Regions from separate parts of the Alteromonas sp. 4NH20-0104 genome, predicted to be linked through region 3. Evidence: predicted binding sites of a transcription regulator. Region 3 holds the regulator's gene; each other region holds the start of a gene.
What was found. The regulator LexA, encoded in region 3, represses DNA repair genes until DNA is damaged. The targets are predictions, from matches to a motif close to TACTGTATNNNNATACAGTA.
Positions count from the first base shown of each region.

Region 1: a site for LexA is predicted at 1,760-1,779, ahead of recA (recombinase RecA). Genes of this name have one in related genera too.
Region 2: a site for LexA is predicted at 2,787-2,806, ahead of dinB (DNA polymerase IV). Genes of this name have one in related genera too.

Region 1 covers NZ_BAAJLP010000002.1:76,759-81,441, reverse strand. Annotated here, with positions in the region: gene AC27IB_RS01920 (type II secretion system protein) at 1-437, opposite strand, end outside; gene recA (recombinase RecA) at 628-1,659, opposite strand; gene AC27IB_RS01910 (CinA family protein) at 1,821-2,348, opposite strand; gene mutS (DNA mismatch repair protein MutS) at 2,447-4,683, shown strand, end outside.
Region 2 covers NZ_BAAJLP010000029.1:9,067-13,749, reverse strand. Annotated here, with positions in the region: gene AC27IB_RS18150 (DUF1653 domain-containing protein) at 1-228, opposite strand, end outside; gene AC27IB_RS18145 (hypothetical protein) at 679-1,395, opposite strand; gene dinB (DNA polymerase IV) at 1,635-2,720, opposite strand; gene AC27IB_RS18135 (DUF3360 family protein) at 3,116-4,627, shown strand.
Region 3 covers NZ_BAAJLP010000015.1:22,465-27,147, forward strand. Annotated here, with positions in the region: gene ctaD (cytochrome c oxidase subunit I) at 1-590, opposite strand, end outside; gene coxB (cytochrome c oxidase subunit II) at 600-1,709, opposite strand; gene lexA (transcriptional repressor LexA) at 2,150-2,773, opposite strand; gene AC27IB_RS12100 (hypothetical protein) at 3,044-3,505, opposite strand; gene AC27IB_RS12105 (alpha/beta hydrolase) at 3,615-4,683, opposite strand, start outside.

The DNA of each region.
Region 1 (4,683 bases), on a different contig from region 3:
GTACAGGTGTTGGCGGTGTAAGTAGCCTGATAATCTGCCGAGGTATCCTCAGCAACCGTTGGTGAACCATCAAGTAACACCGCTCCCCACACCGAAGTACAGTCCCAGGCATTATCCAGCATTGGACTCGCCTCATAAGGCAGGTAGCTTTGGGCAGGCCAGCCATTAACATTGATGTCCATGAGGTTTTCACCATTACCGTACAAATCGAGGTTATCCACGGGTCCAGAGCCACCACTAACCGCCCATTTGAGGTGAGCCAGTTTGATAGCAGAGTCAAATGCCGTGCCGGTCCCTTGTACCGATGCTGCATAGGCATCGTCCTGAAAATCAACGAAACGCGGCAGTGCCGTAACAGAAAGAACACCCACTAAAATAATCACAGTGATCAGCTCAATTAGCGTAAAGCCCTGTTGTCGGTGAAGTGGTGTTGTCATTTAATAAAGCTAATGTCCGGATTACATCATTGTCGTTACTTTATCTTGCTCAAAATTTTATGCCAAGCTTTTGTTTACGCGAAATATTTAATTTACCCAATAAAAAAGCCCATCCAAATGGATGGGCCAAACTATAAGTTAGGCTTATAGGGGGAAGTTTCCAACGGTTGTTGAAAAAGGGTCTGCTTATTTAAAGCGCATCTTCCGGCTCAACATCGTCGGCTTTAATGTCTTTCGATAGCAGTAATTCAGCACGGATTTTGGTTTCAATATCGTTCGCGATGTCCGGGTTTTGCTTAAGGAATTTCACCACATTAGCTTTACCCTGACCAATTCTGTCGCCATTATAGCTGTACCAGGCGCCGGCTTTATCAACCAGTTTTTGCTTCACACCCAAGTCAATCAGTTCCGCTTCTTTACAGATACCGGCTCCATACATTATCTGGAATTCAGCCTGTTTAAATGGTGGCGCTACTTTATTCTTCACCACTTTTACGCGAGTTTCGTTACCCACGACTTCATCACCTTCTTTCACTGCACCAATGCGACGAATGTCCAGGCGAACTGAAGAATAGAATTTGAGTGCATTACCACCGGTAGTGGTTTCCGGGTTACCGAACATGACACCAATCTTCATTCGGATCTGGTTAATGAAGATACATAGTGTATTGGAACGCTTAATATTACCGGTCAGCTTACGTAGCGCCTGCGACATCAGACGTGCCTGCAGACCCACGTGAGAATCACCCATATCGCCTTCGATTTCTGCTTTAGGGGTTAATGCAGCAACCGAGTCAACAATCACTACATCCACGGCACCTGAGCGAACCAGCATGTCACAAATTTCCAGTGCCTGTTCTCCCGTATCCGGCTGTGATACCAGCAGATCGTCAATGTTCACGCCTAGTTTTTCGGCGTAGACAGGATCCAGTGCGTGCTCAGCATCTACGAACGCACAGGTTTTTCCCTTTTTCTGAGCTTCGGCGATCACTTGTAGAGTCAATGTGGTTTTACCCGATGATTCAGGACCGTAGATTTCCACAACGCGACCACACGGCAGACCGCCAATACCTAACGCAATATCAATACTCAGCGAACCGGTAGAAATGGATTCAATATCCATTGCCTGATTGTCGCCCAGACGCATAATCGCGCCTTTACCAAATTGCTTTTCAATCTGACCGACCGCAGCCGATAGTGCTTTAGATTTATTGTCGTCCACCGAAAACCCCTCGTTATTCTTTACTGTGTGCGTTATCCGCAATGGCTTTTACTGCTATCGCCGGTAAGCTGATCAGCTGTAAACTAATGACTGCATAATATACTGTATGATTATACAGTGCAATATGCATTTTACCTTTTCTTTATTTCATCATGCCTGTGTTATTCTGCAACTAGTCTGTGGTGCAGTGTTGCAATAACAAACTCAATAGCCTGGGTACGAACTGCTTCCCGATCGCCATCAAACTGGCGGCGAATTGTATCGGTAACCCCGTCGAAGTGAAACCCAAACCATACCGTGCCCACCGGTTTTTCATCACTGCCGCCCCCCGGGCCAGCAATACCACTGATTGCAGCGGTGCACTGGGCGCCGGTTTGCTGAGCGGTCCCGACAGCCATTTCATGGACGGTTTCAGCGGAAACAGCCCCAAATTGCTCAAGAGTTTCAGCACTCACACCAACCAAAGCTTGTTTTGCCTGATTAGAATAGGTGACATAGCTTTGATTAAACCAATCCGAGCTGCCGGCCACCGAGGTTAACGCATAGGCCACTCCGCCGCCGGTACAGGATTCAGCACAGGAAACGGACCAGTCTTTTTGCCGTAGCGCCTCACCAACGGCCAAAATCTGCTCAGCTAACTCATTTATATCCAGTTGCTGTCGTGAAAAAGTTGAAAATGACTGGCTCATAGGAATAATACACTCATAATATTGAGACCCTATTATTGGTCAAAACAACAATCGCAAGCAACCAGCAAGCCGAGGCATTCTTGGAATCACACACGCCAATGATGCGCCAATATCTGAATATAAAGGCGCAGCACCCCAACATTTTACTGTTTTACCGTATGGGCGATTTTTACGAATTGTTCTATGACGATGCCAAACGGGCTGCCGAGTTACTGGATATCTCGCTGACCGCACGGGGCAAATCCGGCGGCGAACCCATTCCCATGGCTGGCGTGCCCTATCATGCCGTCGAAAGCTATTTGGCGAGACTGGTGAAAATGGGCGAATCGGTGGCTATTTGCGAACAGGTTGGCGATCCGGCCACCAGCAAAGGCCCGGTGGAGCGCCAGGTGCAACGCATTGTAACGCCCGGTACAGTAACCGATGAAGCCTTACTTGATGAGCGCCAGGATAATGTTCTGGCCGCCGTTTACAGTGTTAAAGAGCAATTTGGTCTCGCCTGGCTGGATATTACCAGTGGCCGGTTTCTGGTCAGTGAGCTTACCGGTACCGATATGTTAAGTGCCGAACTGCAACGCTTAAATCCGGCTGAATTGCTCTACCCTGAAGGGTTTGAATGGCTGTCGAAAGTGGAACACATTAAAGGCCTGCGGCGCCGGCCAGAGTGGGAATTCGATCAGCAAACAGCAGAGCAGCAATTAAATAATCAGTTTGGCACCCGTGAGCTTAGTGGCTTTGGGCTAAGTGGTATTTCACTCGCCATCAGTGCTGCCGGTTGTATCTTGCAGTATGTAAAAGACACACAGCGTACCGCATTACCGCATATCCGGGCAATTACTCTGGAACAGCAGTCCACCAGGGTCCAGCTGGATGCCGCCACCCGCAAAAATCTGGAACTGACCCGCAATTTATCCGGTGGTACTGAGCACACCTTATTCGCTGTTTTAGACAAGACAGCCACTGCCATGGGTAGCCGCTTACTGCAGCGTTTTTTACACGCGCCGATTACCGACCGCCATGAGCTTAACGCCCGTCAGCAAGCTATTGGGGATTTTCTTAACGGTGATTACCCGGCACTGACAACTCAATTAAAACAGATTGGCGATATTGAACGGATAATGGCCCGCCTGGCGCTTCGTTCCGCTCGTCCACGGGACTTTGCCCGCCTACGCAATGCCCTTAACAGTTTGCCACAGCTGCAGCAGGGACTCAGTCTGTTCGGTGCGCCACTGATAAAAGAGCTCGGCGACGAAGTGAGTGAATTTCCGGAATTGGCGGAATTGCTCAACCGCGCGATTATCGATAATCCGCCGGTGGTCTTACGTGATGGTGGGGTCATTGCACCAGGCTACAATGCCGAGCTCGACGAACTACGGGATTTGTCTGACGGCGCAACAGAACTGTTACGCCAGATAGAAACCCGTGAGCGTGAACAAACTGGTATCAGTACCCTTAAAGTGGGCTACAACAAGGTACACGGCTTCTTTATCGAAGTATCACGGGCCAACAGTCATCTGGTCCCGGCCAGTTACATCCGCCGCCAAACCTTAAAGAACAATGAGCGCTACATTACCCCTGAACTCAAAGAGCATGAAGATAAAGTGCTCACCTCACAAAGCCGGGCACTGGCGCTGGAGAAGCGCCTCTACGAAGAACTCTTCGAGCTGATTAATCCCCGCCTTGACGCGTTAATCACCTGTGCGGCAGCACTCGCTAAGCTCGATGTACTGATCACTCTGGCCGAGCGCGCTGAAACACTGGAATACCATTGTCCCACGTTATCTGATGTGCCCGGCGTTACCTATCAACAAGGCCGTCACCCGGTGGTTGAGTACGTCATGGATTCACCGTTTATTCCTAATCCACTTAACATGGATAAAGACTCGCGGATTAAAATCATTACCGGTCCCAATATGGGCGGTAAATCTACCTTTATGCGGCAAACGGCACTGATAGTTTTGCTGGCTTATATGGGTAGTTATGTCCCGGCTCAGGCAGCCGAAATTGGTCCGGTAGATAAAATATTTACTCGCATCGGCGCTTCTGACGATCTGGCATCCGGCCGTTCTACTTTTATGGTAGAGATGACTGAGACCGCCAATATTCTGCATAATGCAACGCCCTATTCACTGGTGTTAATGGATGAAATCGGCCGTGGCACCAGTACTTACGACGGCCTTTCCTTGGCCTGGGCCTGCGCTGAATACCTCGCCAGTCAGCTCCAGGCATTTACCCTGTTTGCCACCCATTACTTTGAGCTCACGGAGCTCACCCACACTTTAAACGGCGTGCAAAATTTACATCTCGATGCCGTCGAACACGACGACACCATTCG
Region 2 (4,683 bases), on a different contig from region 3:
TGAAGTTGTTTCGACAGTCTTTTCACCCAAGAAGCGAAAGCGCTCTACGCTACGGCCGTTTACTTTTACTTCCTCTGTGAACATGGAAAGCGGCCTTACCCACAAGCCCCTTTCACCATAGAGGGGACGATAAACCACCAGGTGGGTTTCATCTTCTGAGTGTGTTGCCACCCCGATCACTTCGTAATTACTGCCTTTATAGTGCTGGTAAATTCCTGGGTTAATCATTAGATACGTCCTTAATTCGATGCGCAGTCGACTTTTAAGCTTAGACTACAATTAGCTAAATGCTACTTTATACCTTTTGCAGTGTGACGCCCTGCGTAGTGGAGAAACTCTAAGAAGAATAACTAACGCTTGGGATATCCGGCTATTCGCCAGTCGGAACAACCGGCGCACATGATGTAGTTCTGGATAGGAAAAAGTAACTAGATGTTTGTATTGCAACCACCTAGATGCGCTATACAAGCCTCTATTATACAGCGGATTAGCCATAATTTCAGGCTTTCATTGCTGGGGGATTCGCGTTTAACAACACGATAAACGGCGTAATAGCGCAGCCATACCAGAAAATAGCAAGATGAGCGTGTTGTCAGTAATTGTGGTTCAGCTTTTCGCATCGCTTCCCCCTGATATATCGTCAGGAGGAAGCTTGCAAGACCCGTGCTTCGCCAGGGCTCACTGTTGGTGCGACTGCCTTCTAATAGCAAACACGGTGATAAGGCCAAACAGTAACATCATTAAAGACTCAGGCGCTGGTACGCTGTTTATGGTGTAGTCAATTTCTAACAGCGGCTCATACGCAGAATCCACACCATACATCTGCGAGGGCGAAGTAAAGGTCCAATCACCAGCAGCAATTAACAGCGACAGATAGCCATCGTTGTAGAAATCAGACTGGATAGCCGAGTCCATATCAAGAGAAACGGCAGGCTGATAACCATCATAGGTGGTTAAAAAGCTGGATGTGCCCATGTTGGTCATCCCTGAAAAGGGTGACATGGCATAAAAGCCGTCATAGGTAATGGTTGCTTCGTCCCAAACATCATAGGTTGAGCCCATTACCCAGAAAGGATTAGCACCATAGCTGTTGGAGGTTTCACCAATGGTTAATGACACGCTATTAATCAGCAGCGAATCGCTGCCGCCCAACAAGGCGTACAAACTGGATAAATCAAATCCCAGTAACCCGTCAGCGGTATAGTAGGATTCATAATAGACATCAAGTACGCTGTCGCGCCCTGATGCGTAATCCCCGATATAACCGTAATCGTCATCCCAGCCAGAATACAACGTGGTTGCGTGGCTGGCATAAATAGAGATGGAGGCCGCGTTTAGCGTCGTGCTGCTGGCTAACAAGGCAGAGAGTAGTAACAACCGTGATAGATTTTTCATAGACTTTCCTTAGTTTATCAATCTGATGTGCTTGTCCTGAATAACGCTAAATGCCATAACAACCGCTAAAGTATGCGCGTTTTACTGCAATACAAACTATTGGGTACTCCTTTTTGCCCTGGTAATAGTTTACCGACGTAGTTTAAAACAAACTGTTCATTTTTTCACCTGAAAAATACCTAAGGGGCAACGCTGTAAAATAGCCCCCGGATGCTTGCCAGCTGGTGACCATGTATTGACTACTGACAGTCTATTTCAAACGGTAAATCCAACTGCCGGTGCTCTTCTTTTTCGGCCAAGCCTACCTGTAATCCTACCAATCGGATACCGCGCCCATTTGCTCGTTGAAAGGCTTCCTGTAACAACGGCTTGAAGGCACTTCGATGCACACTAGGATAACGGTGTTCCGCGCTGGTTAGTTGAAAATCACTGAATTTTAGTTTTACCCCAAGAGTGCGAACATTGGGCGGCCGGCCTGCATAGTGTTTTTGTTGATGGGCGGTCAGGCGCTCTTGCAGCGTCGTATAGAGTCTGTCGATTATCTCATCACAGGCCTCTAATGAATCTATATCCTCACTTAGCGTACGTTCGACCCCTACCGATTTTCGCACCCGGTTTGTCTGTACCGGCCGCTCATCAATACCGTGTGCTCTGTCCCAAATCACCTGGCCAAACTTACCGAAGCGCTTTTGTAACTCCGTCATGGGGTAGGCTCTGACATCCGCGCAGGTATGTAAGCCCAGTTGGTTAAGTTTTTGAACGGTTACCTGCCCCACGCCGGGGATCTTTTTAAGCGACATGGCTTTGACAAACTCGTCCAATTTGTCGGGTGTTACCACACACAATCCATTGGGTTTGTTTTCGTCACTGGCCACCTTGGCGACAAATTTACAAGGTGCTACACCGGCGGAGGCCGTAAGGTTGAGTTCACTGGCAATGCGCTGGCGGATCTCTTCGGCTATGCGGGTAGCGCTGCCCTGAAACAAAGACGAGCCGGTCACATCCAGATAGGCTTCATCCAGCGACAAAGGTTCGATCAGGTCGGTGTAATCAGAAAATATCGCGCGAATTTTTTGCGATTCTTCCTGATAGACTGCCATGCGGCCTTTAACCAGCTTTAAATTGGGGCACAGTTTGAGTGCATAAGCCGACGCCATGGCCGAACGAACACCAAACTTTCTTGCCGGGTAATTACAGGTAGCAATAACGCCGCGTCGTTCACTGCTGCCGCCAATGGCAATAGGGATATTACGCAGCGACGGGTTATCCCGCATTTCAACCGCTGCGTAAAAGCAATCCATATCCACATGTATTATCTTGCGCATGACAGCCACTTCATTCAGCCTGTTTGGGTAACCGTTTGCTTTTTGTTGTCATAGTATTGCGAATAATACTGTATATTTAACCAGCCATCCAGTTTCACTTTATCCTCACGACCTGTCTGTGTTTAGCATCTACGACTAATAGCGCATATGGGTTTGTTAACAGTTTGTTGCCAACAATTCACTGCCTGACGAATTTGTTTAGTACTTTAGACTAGCTACAGACCAATACCCGCGCACAAGCCCACGTTAACATTCTGATTATTCGTGTAAAAACTGACAACACATTTGTAAATAAAGCGATAACAAATAAACAAGCAATTAACAAACAAGCCTTTTTATTTTCTCTAGGATGGTGATTCATCCGATTCTCATTATCTTATTTGGAGTCAGTACACATGAGTAACAGTGCAACCGTGGACGGCAAGGCTGATTTGTCCGGGACAGCCTCATCGCCGCAGTCTTCAGATTACAGCAAGAAGCATAAACCAAGCTCCGCCTTTAACAGCAGGGATGAGTACCTGGAACATGAACTGCAGATCATGTCACCACGGCGCTGGCGTCCTAACCTGCCGTTGCGTGACTACCGGTTCGAGTGGGAAGACACCATTCCGGCAATGGCCGGCACTATCGGTAAGGTTGTTATGGTGGGCGCGATTGCGGCTACCTTTGCCGGCCCTTTAGGACTGGGAGACGGCTTTGTATTGGAAAATGTGCGCTACGAGTTAATCCTGGTCGCTTTCTTTATTGTCCTTTTCTCTGGTTTTATTCTGCCAACAGCCAACCTTGCTGGTACCCATGGACCGTTAATTCCACTCATTCCCATTGTGGTGGCCGCTGGAGGTCACCCTATGGCTTTCGGGTTGCTTATCGGGGTATTTGGCTTTTTGCTGGCCATCAGTAAAGGCGGTAGCCTGCTCGCCCGGCTAACCAGTAAAGGGGTTTGCGGCGGATTACTGCTCTACCTGGGCTTTATTGGCACCACGTCTCAGGTGAAGAAACTCTTTGCCTGGGCTGAGGGTATTGATATGGCGCATATTGCGTTTATCGTTATCGCCTCGACTATTGTTCTCTATGCCTTACTGGAGCACTGGAAGAAACGCTGGTTAGCGGTCCCCCTCAGTTGTTTGCTAGGCGGTGGTATAGCCTTTTTACTCGGCGCGCCTTTTGAGTTTAATACTGCTCCGGGTTTTCCCAACATGAGTCCTTCATACTGGTGGGGCGAAAATACCGGCTGGATGCTGGGATTACCCACCTTTGAAAGCTTTGTGGTGGTATTACCCTTTGCGGTCTTGGCAGTAGCGATGTGGTCACCGGATTTTCTGGGCCATCAGGTATTTCAGAAAATCAGCTATCCGCCGAAAACTGAAAAAGTACAAATGAATATCGACGACACCATGGTCAGTGCTTCAGCTCGACAAATGGTAGGCTCAGTAATGGGCGGGGCTAATTTCACCTCCTCCTGGGGGACTTACATTGTCCCTGCAGCCATTGCCAAACGCCCTATTCCGGCAGGTGCGCTGTTAACCGCATTATTCTGTGTGATTGCCGGGATCTGGGGTTACCCCATGGATCTGGCTATTTGGGAGCCTGTGCTGTGTGTGGCACTGATTGTAGGGGTATTTATTCCACTGTTAGAAGCCGGTATGGAAATGACCCGTGAAGGGAAAACCACGCAGTCGGCAGCTATTGTAGTGTTCTCATCGGCGCTGGTTAATCCTGCTTTTGGCTGGTCGCTAACCATGTTACTGGATAATCTCGGCCTGATTGGCTGTAAAGAGCGTAGCGCCGAGCTCTCCAGTATGAGCCGTTGGATTGTGCCGGGCATTATGTTTGCGGTGCTTACCACCGTGATGGCACTGGTAGGCCTGCTGCCAGGATTACCTGCCATTCTCCCTGGCTTCAGATAATCAATCTGGTGCCATTAAAAAGCCCCGCTCAGCTCACACTGGCGGGGCTTCTTGCT
Region 3 (4,683 bases):
CGCATATTAAAGATAGTAACGATAACGTTTATCGCGCCCATAATGGATGAGATACCCATGATGTGCACCGAAAACACGAACAATGCCGTGCTGTCGCCACTGTAGGTGGTAGACAGCGGTGCATAGAACGTCCAGCCAAAGGCCGGGCCACCGCCCTCTACAAACAGCGAAGCGAGCAGAATAGTGAAGGCAAATGGCAAGATCCAGAAGCTCCAGTTATTCATCCGTGGCAGCGCCATATCCGGCGCGCCAATCATCATTGGGATAAGCCAGTTTGCCAGCCCGGTAAAAGCTGGCATTACCGCACCAAATACCATGATAAGCCCGTGTACGGTGGTCATCTGGTTAAAGAAGTTTGGTTCAACAATTTGCAAACCGGGTTGGAATAATTCCGCCCGGATCACCATTGCCATGGCCCCGCCCACTAAAAACATAATAAACGCGAACCACAGGTACAGTGTGCCTATATCCTTGTGGTTAGTCGTCAGTACCCAGCGCATTAACCCTTTGGGAATATGATGCTCGTGGTGGTCGTCGTGGGCATCTGCCGCCCCGTGTTCGGGGCTGATGATCTCAGTTGCTTTACTCATGTTCTGCTCCTATTCCCCGTTGACGACAGCGTTAACGTCTTTGGCCTGCACCAAGTCACCGGTGTTATTGCCCCAGGCGTTCCGCTCGTAGGTAATCACCGCTGCCAGCTCTTTAAGGCTCAGCATTTTGCCGAACGCCTGCATAGCGGTGCCGGTTTTACCATTCAGCACAATATTGATATGGCCCTGCATGTCATTTAACGCCATTGGACTGCCCTTAAGTGCCGGGAAGACACCTGGCAACCCTTCGCCATTAGGCATATGACAGGCCGCACAGGTAGCGTTATAAACCCGCTCACCTTCGGTCATCAGTTCATCCATAGACATGTTCATAGCCAGTAACCGTTGCTCTTCTTCTCGGGCTTGCTGACGGATAGATTCCTGCTCATTCACCCAGGCCTCATAGGCGGCTGGCTCTTTAGCAATCACCACCACCGGCATAAAGCCATGATCTTTTCCGCACAACTCGGCGCACTGACCACGATAGATACCCGGCTCATCCACACGGGCCCACGCCTCATTGATAAAGCCCGGATTAGCATCTTTTTTCACCGCAAAGTCCGGCACCCACCAGGAATGGATCACATCGTCTGAAGTGATCAGAAAGCGCACTTTCTGGCCGGTGGGGATCACTAGCGGACGGTCGACTTCCAACAGATAGTTCTCGCCTTTGGTATACCGATTATTGATTTGCTCCCGCTGGGTAGCCAGCAGTGAATAAAACTCAACGTCGCGATCCATATACTTGTAATGCCATTTCCACTGCGACCCCGTTACCAGAACGGTCATATCCGGTTCTGTAGTGTCTTCCATTGCAAGCAGAGTTTTGGCGGCGGGTACCGCCATAAAGATAAGAATTAAGAAGGGTATTACGGTCCAGGCTATTTCGACTTTCACGCTCTCATGAAAATTAGCGGGTTTTGCCCCCCGTGATTTGCGATGCAAATACATAGAAACAAACATGATCCCAAACACTACTACTGCTATTCCCACACAAATGGAGAACATCAGCATGTGCAGATCGTAAACCTGCCCACTGATCTCTGTCGCGCCACGACGCAGATTCAGTGCCGACACTTCGCTACTCCCTGCTGCAGACGCTGTTGCGCCAGCCACCAATAGAACGAGTGTTGTCCAGGCTTTCAGTACACATATCCCGAGTTGTTTCACTCGACACCTCCGTTAGACCGGTAGCTACTCGCGAAACGCCCCAATGCGAAAAAGCCAAACTGGTCTGTTTTGGTTGTTATTTGAACTGCCTTTTTAATATTTTGTACTTACTTTGTTATTTTATTGTTAAGCACTGTATAAGAATTACTCATTGTGACAATGGCGTCCAGTTCTTTTTGCCTAAAATTCGGATAAATGGTTATTTTTTGTTCGTAGGGAGGGGATTTGATGCAGTTTGTTAGTAAGCTTTTACTAACTTAATAACCAGACCTGAGCAGGTCAAAAGCAACGGGAAAGCGTTGCTTAAAGGAAATAAAACCTTCAAAGCGAGAAAACCGGCGAATGCCGGTTTTCAAATTCATAGATTTAAAAAATAATGCCGGACGTGCTTACATCCAGTCGGCATTACGGATAACGCCTACAGCAATACCTTCGATATTAAACGGCTGATTAGCCAGGTCGACCTTAATGGGTGAGAATTCTTCATTTTCTGCATGCAGCAGTACTTCACGGCCACGCTTTTCCAAACGCTTTACGGTAACGTCTTCATCTACGCGGGCCACCACTACCTGCCCATTGTGAACATCGCTGGTGCGGTGCACTGCTAATAAGTCGCCGTCCAGTATGCCTATGTCTTTCATACTCATACCGTTTACACGCAGCAGGAAATCGGCTTTGGGATGGAATAACGCCGGATCCACTTTATAGTGCATTTCCACATGTTCCTGAGCCAGAATCGGCTCGCCAGCCGCTACCCGTCCAATTAGCGGCAAACCTTCCTCTTCGGCTTCGTCGTCCAACGGAATATTCAATTTGATACCCCGCGAGGTGCCCGGCAGAATTTCAATCACGCCCTTTTTCGCCAACGCTTTTAAATGCTCTTCTGCGGCATTAGCAGAGCGAAAGCCTAACTGACGGGCAATCTCTGCACGCGTGGGCGGCATACCAGTATCCAACATCGTGGATTTGATCAGATCGAGTACTTCTTGTTGTCGTGGGGTTAGTGGACGCATAAACAGCCTGTTATTCCATACAGTTGTTAGCAGTATAGCGACTAATACTCAAAACACAACGATTTTTGTGTCAGACGCAAGAACTGTGCAGATAGCACGATTTTACCCAAAATAAAGCCCCGCAAGTGCGAGGCAGTAAGTTCAAACAACGTTTTCAAAAAAGTGACTGTCCTACTTATTCAGTGACTGCCTGTCACAACTCAACCGGTAGCCGAAGGCTGCACTCAGTAGAGATAGGAGCCTGTCACCACAGTTCTGAGTTAGTGCAACTTAATCCTTAGCGCGTTTTATTATTTTTACAGCATCTTCATAGGGGATGGGTTCTTTCTGAACCCCGATAATCATTCCATTTTCTTTATGATAGACAGATTCATCAAAACCTATCGTCGCATAGAAGCCTTCGGGCTCATAGGGTGGCATAATCTTTTTCATTACTACAATTGCTTCGCTACCAATACAATTAAATCCAATATCATTTCCTGTAAATCCACTCCCCAAAAGCTTAAGTTGAGCGCCATTTTGAAGCTTATATATTCCATCTACAACTTCGACCAACAACTCAATTCGTCTATTTTTCCCGTCTGGATATGTAATTTTTGATTCGATTAGTTTAACTAGTCCGATAGTCTCTGCTTTATCGAGTTGTTGATCAAAAGGTATTTTTTCTATGCGAATGTTGGCAATCGCATTTAAGGAAAGCACGAATAGCAAGATAGCTAAGAAATTATTCATTTCTCCTTATTCCTAATGATGAGTATTCCAAAAAGCAAAAAAGTGACTGTCCTACTTATTCACTACTTATTCAGTTGCTGCATTCATAAGATTTTCTTTAGAAAGTGGATTATTCCCCTTTCTCCGTTTCTTTAATTTTGTTCTCTAAGCGGGCAACGTTTTCTACAAAATAATCGTAGTAAGGATGCTCCTTAGCAGCGACCGCCAGTGCTTTTTTAGCAAAATTAAGTGCCTGGTCGAGATTACCTTGCCCTTCATAACCATAAACGACACCAGAAATAGCATCGGGGTTTTGCGGGTGGTGAGACATATTATGCTTAAACAATGTCATCGCCAGATCGGGCTGTTGCTGCCAGTCAAAATAGTAGCCCAACTGGCGAACAGTGGCTTCCGGTGGGGTATGCCCTATGCCCCACTGCTCTCCTAACTGCCGATAATAACTATCGATTACCTGCATATCGGAGGTGACATTTTCACGCGCAAACTCTTTGCTCAGAAAAAATGACTGATAGGCATTAAAAATACCCGCCGCGGAGGTTAAACCATGTGAAACTCCCGGGTGTTGCTCCACCACTAACTTTATATGGCGGTTATTGTGCGTCGCAAAGGCAGTGAGCAGTTCATCATAGTAAGGGCGCATGGGCAGTCCTTCGTTACCCATATTCATATACACATAGGTGGGAGTTGCCGGTTGCGTTGAAAGCCATTGTTTAGTTCGCTCCACCATGGCTCCCGCATTCCACCAAACCGCCGGGCTGTAAGCGATGTGCGCATCAAAAAGACCCGGGCTTTGCTGCATGGCATACAAACTGAAAACCCCGCCTGCTGAGGCGCCGGCTATAATTCGGGTTGAGTGCGCACGGTAGCGTTTTTCCACATCGGGAATAAGTTCCTGTTCGATGAACGCCAGAAATTTCTCAGCGCCGCCGCCCACTCCAACCGGGCCATTTCGGTCCTGATTAACGGTGGGATACATATCACGAAGCCTGTCGCTGTTTTCAATAGCTACGATGATGACATCAGGTGCTGCGTTGCCTTCACGCAACCGGCCCAGAACCTCTTTCATCAGCGGGATGTTTCCCGCACCATCGAGCCGATAAATCACCGGATAGTGTTGTGACGTTGCTGAATAATTCTCTGGCAGCAATACCTGATATTGCCGTTGCTCGTTCAGTACC